Regions from separate parts of the Alteromonas sp. 4NS20-0143 genome, predicted to be linked through region 3. Evidence: predicted binding sites of a transcription regulator. Region 3 holds the regulator's gene; each other region holds the start of a gene.
The links. Region 3 encodes FliA, which starts transcription of late flagellar genes. Its sites were predicted from a motif close to CTAAAGNTNNNNNNNNNNNNGCCGATA; they were not measured.

Region 1 (2,272 bases), 120 kb from region 3:
CCATGGCCGGTTAGCTGAATACGATCATTGGGTACGCCAATAGCAGTGAGGTAATTTTTAACCTCATTCGCCCTTCTAATAGAGAGCTGCTCGTTGTTCCATCGCCCGCCGTAGCTATCGGTATAACCGTCTAGCAGCACGAGCTCTAACTCACCATCTTCTTTCAGATACTCGCCTATCATTGTCAGTCGCTTTTGCGAGTACTTAGTCAGCTCTGTGCTGTTATTTTGATAAGATAATACTGTGTAAGCTATATCATCGAAGGTATAAGGAAGCAGGTTAGAAACACACTCCACGAATTGTCTATAAACGCCGGCAAAATTACTGGCGTTCAGCGCCACGCTCACTTTGTCGTACTTATTGTACCAATCTTGGTAGTAGATAGTGGGCCAGAACCCTTTTTCAAGCTCTGAAAGCATGGTCCATGCCGCATCTTGAGGCAAGTCGCCGTTGTACTGCTTTCTCATTGTCATGTCCGCTATTGTTTTTGGTGCGACACCCGGCATCCACCTTGGCGGCACAGAGTATACCGCAGCAACATCAAAACGATTGGGCAGCAAATGCATATCAAGCTCAAATTCCATATTCAGCTGTTTAGACGCCACACTCGTAAACATGGCATCACCGTATCCGGGCAGTTCATGATTTAACGTACACTGCAAACGCGATTCTGTATCGACTTGCCAGTTAGACGTTTCCACTGTTGCTGAGTATTGGCGCATGGCCGCATGCGCTGCTGTCGAGCTCATCACAACGGCCGCGGTGACAACAAGCATGCAAATATAAGGGAGCCCCGTTAACGAAACTCTTCTTTTAAAATTCCACACTACTTTAGATGTCGATAGCATAACAAAAGCCTAGAAAATGAAAATTTAACCACGCAGCCAACGCGTGCTTGAGTACTTGATTAAGTACTTGCTTAGGTACTTGCTTGAGTAGCTGTCTTAGCACCTGCAAATACGAACTATAAACAGTATATCGCCTTAAGCACAAAAAAGTTTAGACGTGATTTATTAATTTACATTCTATAGGAGCGCATTACCCTTTTTAACACCGGGCGTTGCGATTTACCAAGCAGTGAAAAACCGGTGTTTAACAACGTTAACGCTGCAGGTTTATAAATTGCTTAATAAAGTGCAGCGCTAATTCGTGCTAGCACTTGCCTATTATCCTTGCGATAATCTCGTTCTATTGTTACCCGTGTCTGCGATTATCCTCACGACACTTCACATTCACTTGTCTTGAAAAGAGAATCTATGTCTTCAACCGCAATGCCTACTTTATCTCAGCGTTTCAGAGGTTATTTTCCCGTCGTAATTGATGTTGAAACAGCGGGTTTCATCGCTGGAACCGATGCGTTGTTAGAGCTTGCTGCTGTAACGGTAAAAATGGATGAAAATGGTCTGTTACACCCAGACGAAACCTTTCATTACCACATTGAGCCCTTCGAAGGCGCAAACCTTGAACCTGCTGCGTTAGAATTTAATGGTATCGATCCAAATTGTGCTCTACGAGGTGCTATTGAAGAAAGCGATGCAATGAAAGAGTTATGCAAAGGCGTTCGCAAGGCGCAAAAGAATGCCGATTGTCAGCGCTCGGTCATTGTGGCTCATAACGCCGCCTTCGACCAAGGCTTTGTGAATGCAGCCATAGCCCGATGCAATATAAAACGCACGCCGTTTCACCCTTTTGTCTCTTTTGATACCACAAGTCTTGCAGGTTTAGCTCTTGGCCAAACGGTACTAGTGAAAGCGTGTAGAGCTGCCGGTATAGACTTTGACCAAAACGAAGCACACAGCGCGCTTTATGATGCACAAAAAACCACAGAGCTATTCTGTTATATGGTAAATCGTTACCAGTCACTGGGCGGTTGGCCCCTTGCTGAAGAACAATAATCGGAAAACTCGGGCGTATTGGTAAAGTGCGCCTTATCAAGCACCATAAATTTAAGCCAATACGGGTAAATAAAAAGACTCAGTAAACCATTAGTCGTATTTAATGAAAATTATTCTCAACTAGCCTTGCCAAAAGCATGAATAACAATTATTATCATTTACAGATTCATTTGGAGTATTCGATAATGTTTGTATGTATGTGCTACGGGGTAACCGATAAGAGTATTCGTGCTGCTGTTGAGACTAACGGCGTAGGCAACATGCGTGAATTACGTGAGCATTTAGAGCTTGGCTCTCAGTGCGGCAAATGTATCGGCATGGCTCAGCAAATCATTGACCAAACGATCATCGACGAATCCCTATTCAAAAACGTGGGC
Region 2 (2,272 bases), 360 kb from region 3:
ACGCATTTTAGACAAAGCCAAGTTTGACCCTTCCAAAGACACGCTTTACGCCGTGGGCGACTTAGTGGCACGCGGAGAAGACTCCCTCAGCACACTGCGATTTTTAAAGTCCCTTGGAAACAGTTTTTCTAGCGTACTTGGCAATCACGACCTCCACTTCTTGGCTACGCTCAATCATATTCACAATGCCAAAAAGTCTGACAATTTAGACCCTCTGCTAAACGCCAGCGATGTCAAAGAGCTAGAGACATGGCTGCGCCAGTTTCCCTTAGCGGCCAAGTTAGACAAACACACGCTAATTGTCCACGCTGGTCTTTATCCAAGCTGGTCAATGAAAAAAGCACTGTCGCTCAGTAATGAGGTGTCTGAAGCCTTAAAGGGGCCTGATTACGTCAACCTCTTAAAAACGATGTATGGCAACACGCCAGTGAAATGGTCGAAAGAACTTAGCAAAGAAGAGCAGCGCCGCTTTACTGTCAATGCGTGTACGCGAATGCGCTTTGTCACGGAATCAGGGGAGCTCAATTTTGACAACAAATCCCATCCCGATAGCGCGACAGATGACATCAAGCCATGGTTTAAGCTGCAAAACCCGAAGCTAAAAGCCAAGCAAAAGGTCATATTTGGTCATTGGGCTGCCCTTTCTGGTGAGACACAGTCGCCTCAATTCGTTGGTCTTGATACTGGCTATGTGTGGGGACAAACCTTAACCCTAATGAACCATACATCTGGTGAGCTCATCACGCTCACTGCTTGAGGGTAAAAGCACTTTCCATATACCTTCTCCTCCTAATTCCCTTTTCTTATCTCGCGCTTTACAACTCTAAGCCGCCCTAAAATAGGCGGCTCTTAGCGACGCGACTGGTCATACCTAAAAATAAATGTCATAAATTTAAGAATAGGGGTAAACATTAAGTAGTTGTAGTCGATACATTATTTTAATGTCCCGTAATAAAAATGCACACTAAATATGCTCAACGCTAAGCCACACCATAAACAATGAGGTATATTTTGAACGGTTTGCGAGGTAATATTGTGGAAAAGAAAAACAAAAACACCCATCAGGAGTTCCGATGAAAATAACCGTAGCCACTCGCGTCATTGGTGGATTTGTAGCGATAAGTGCGCTGCTCATTGTTGTGAGTATTGTGTCCCTCGTCAACCTCAACTCCATTGGTTCAGCAACTGAAGAAGTTAACGACGTCGCTCTGCCGAGTGTTGCGGGAAGTAATGCGCTTAAAGCGAGCTTCCTGAATATGGGCCGACTTACCTTCGAAAGTTATATAGAAGAAGAGCTATCTGGTCTGTCAGAAAAGCGTAATTCATTCAATGCCGCACAAGATACCTTTGATTCTGAGTACAACCAGCTAGCGCAAGCTGTCAGCAAAGATGCTGAGCTACAGGGCTCCCTCAATTCAGTTCGCGACGCCTATGAAGCCTACACCAAGAACGTAGATGCTATGTATGCCAATCACAAGCAGTATCTTGATCTGCGCAACACCATCGCGGACCGTCTAGGTGACGCAGAAGATAATGCTGATGACGCATCAACCTACCTTCTCGATTTTTCTGATTTAGACTCGGTTCAGCGTATTCCTGAGCTGCGCCGTGCATCTGAAATTGGTAGCGAACTTGAAACCTCTCTTCTGTCTTTGCTCACTGTATCTTATGAGTACATTAAAACGCAGACACTACAACGCTCTCAAACACTGGGTAATGAAGTTGATTTAGTTGTCGACAAGGTGGTTACTCAGTTAAGTGAAATGAACGCAGCTGCCGATGGCCGCGACGATTCTGGAACCCTTGATGATATAAACGATTTAGTCAACGACGCCATCAACGCTATTAAGGCGAGTGATGGTGTGATGCAGCTTCACGTAGACAGACTTGAGCGTCGTAATGACGCAGAACAAGCGCTGAACGCCTCTGACGCTAACATAAATCAAGGTACGTTGGAGCTAAGCCGTTTATTGACCTTAGCTGACAAGAAAGCCAGCGATATAGAAACACAAGTAAACTCAGCCATCACTACGGGTAACACTTTCGTTATTGTTGTTGTACTTGCGTCAATCGCCGTCGCTGCATTTATCGGTTACATCACCGTTCGCGCTATTACGCTTCCGCTAAGCCGAGTAAACGAGCTACTTACCGTGGCGTCCTCTGGTGATCTTACTCATCGTCTTGATGATTCTGCTCAGGATGAATTTGGTTTACTAGCAAGAAACTGCAACACGCTTATCGGCAATTTAAAAGAGCTTATCACTGGTATTAA
Region 3 (2,272 bases):
TTCAGTTAGCAGTTGTGTAAGTTTAGCCGACTGCGAAGCACCGTCTTCTAACAATTCGTCTAAGTCTTTACATAAAACTTTGAATTCACCCACTTCAATCTGGCGAGTCATGAGCTTTTTCCACTCAGGCATCACGCTGTCAATGCGAGAAGCTAGCAGTTCAGCTATAGGCATGCTCGCCTCTACCGCATCCATGGTAGTGTTGGCAGCTTTCTCAGTTTCTTCAATAACGTAAGTTAGGCGAGATTGCGCATCGGGAATATCGTCTGTCGCTAAATTCTTTATGCGATCGTCTATTTGAAAATTGTTTAGCGCGTCGTGAAGTTGGCGCGTTAGCTTTCCTACCTCAGCGAAAAGCTCTACATTTTCTTTCATTGACGCCGCTTCAAACAGCGCATTAGCCGACGCATTATCACCAGCTTCAAGATAAACAACGAGTTGCTTAGCTTCTTCTAATGAAAGTGGAACGTTTGTATTCGTTGTCATCCAGTAAACCTCGTTTCTCTGGTGAGCGTCTGGATCAACCTAAACGTTCGAATATTTTATCTAGCTTTTCTTTCAATGTAGCTGCAGTAAATGGCTTAACGACATAGCCATTCACGCCTGCTTGCGCAGCGGCAACGATTTGTTCTTTTTTCGCTTCAGCCGTTACCATTAGTACCGGCAAGTGCTTCAGTTTGTCATCGGCGCGAATTGCCCTAAGCAAATCGATACCCTGCATGCCTGGCATGTTCCAGTCGGTTACAACAAAATCGAAATCACCCTGCTGTAGCATAGGTAACGCCGTATTTCCGTCGTCCGCTTCCTGGATGTTTGCGAAACCCAAATCTTTTAGTAGGTTTTTTATGATACGTCTCATGGTTGAAAAGTCATCGACCACGAGAATCTTCATGCTCTTATCCAAAATAGCCTCCAGTGAGGGGTTAATTGTTTTAATTTCTATTCTTCGTCAGCTTGCCACGACTTCATTCGAGATTTGAGTTTTAACATGGCCTGACTGTGAATTTGACTTACTCTCGATTCACTTACATCAAGAACTTCACCGATTTCTCTTAGGTTCAATTCTTCATCATAGTATAAAGAAAGCACGATCGCTTCTCGCTCTGGTAACGTGGTGATTGCTTGCGCAAGCGACTTTTGAAACGCCCCTTGCATAAGATCTTCCAGCGGTGCATCACTACCTCTACTTTGCTCAGTAGTAATCACATCTTCTGAAACACCTAAATCTTCAATCCCAACTAGCTTACCTGCATTTACCTCGTTGAGCATTTGATGATAGTCCTGCAAGCTTACGTTTAGCTTAGCAGCAATATCAACATCTCTTGCATCTCTTCCCGTTTCGCCCTCTACACGAGAGATGGCGTCTGTAATGGCGCGCCCGTTTCTATGCACAGAGCGCGGCGTCCAGTCACCTTTGCGAATTTCGTCTAACATAGCACCGCGAATGCGAATACCCGCGAACGTTTCAAAGCTTGCGCCTTTCGAACCGTCAAAGTTTCGAGCGGCCTCTAGCAATCCAATCATGCCAGACTGAATAAGGTCATCAACGAGCACACTGGCAGGGAGTCGCGCTATTAGATGATGCGCTATGCGCTTCACAAGAGGCGCGTGTCGCTCTACTAACTGCGACTTATCAGTTTGTTGTTGATAAGCTGCCGCCTTACTATTCAACGCTGATTCCCTACTGCTTTTTCTGCAATTAATTGCTCAATGAAAAACTCTAAGTGACCACCTGGCTGAGCCGGTATTGGCCATGATGCCGCTCTATTCGCTAGCTGACTTATCGCAACAGCAGCAGGTGAGCCTGGATAGGCATCGACTATAGCAGTTTGCTTTCTAACTGCACGGCGAATATTTTCATCAAACGGTATTGTTGCAACTAATTCTAGCGCAACATCTAAGAAGCGCCCTGTTACTTTACTCAATTTGCTGAATAGTTCTTGCCCCTCACGCACGTCCCTCACCATGTTCGCCACTATTTTGAAGCGAAATACACCGTGCTCGCGGTTTAGCAATTTAATAAGCGCGTAGGCATCGGTAAGTGAAGTGGGTTCATCGCACACTACTACCATGATGTCTTGAGAGGCTTTTGCAAAGCTGAGCACCATGTCAGAAATACCCGCGGCAGTATCGACAAGCAACACATCAATAGGCGTACGAAGTTCACTAAACGCACGTATCAAGCCCGCATGCTGGGTCGTTGAAAGCTCTGCCATCGACTGAGTTCCCGATGTTGCAGGTGCAATTTTAATACCGTGGGGACCAGTAACCA

Region 1: AC27HD_RS04655 (flagellar protein MotY) is a predicted target of FliA. The motif match lies at 977-1,003, and genes of this name have one in related genera.
Region 2: AC27HD_RS06760 (HAMP domain-containing methyl-accepting chemotaxis protein) is a predicted target of FliA. The motif match lies at 905-931, and genes of this name have one in related genera.

Annotation. Positions count from the first base shown of each region.
Region 1 covers NZ_BAAJLR010000002.1:207,082-209,353, forward strand. Annotated here, with positions in the region: gene AC27HD_RS04655 (flagellar protein MotY) at 1-776, opposite strand, end outside; gene rnt (ribonuclease T) at 1,257-1,895, shown strand; gene AC27HD_RS04665 (bacterioferritin-associated ferredoxin) at 2,081-2,272, shown strand, end outside.
Region 2 covers NZ_BAAJLR010000002.1:689,642-691,913, forward strand. Annotated here, with positions in the region: gene AC27HD_RS06755 (symmetrical bis(5'-nucleosyl)-tetraphosphatase) at 1-757, shown strand, start outside; gene AC27HD_RS06760 (HAMP domain-containing methyl-accepting chemotaxis protein) at 1,074-2,272, shown strand, end outside.
Region 3 covers NZ_BAAJLR010000002.1:331,660-333,931, forward strand. Annotated here, with positions in the region: gene AC27HD_RS05180 (protein phosphatase CheZ) at 1-486, opposite strand, end outside; gene cheY (chemotaxis response regulator CheY) at 521-904, opposite strand; gene AC27HD_RS05190 (RNA polymerase sigma factor FliA) at 940-1,671, opposite strand; gene AC27HD_RS05195 (MinD/ParA family protein) at 1,668-2,272, opposite strand, start outside.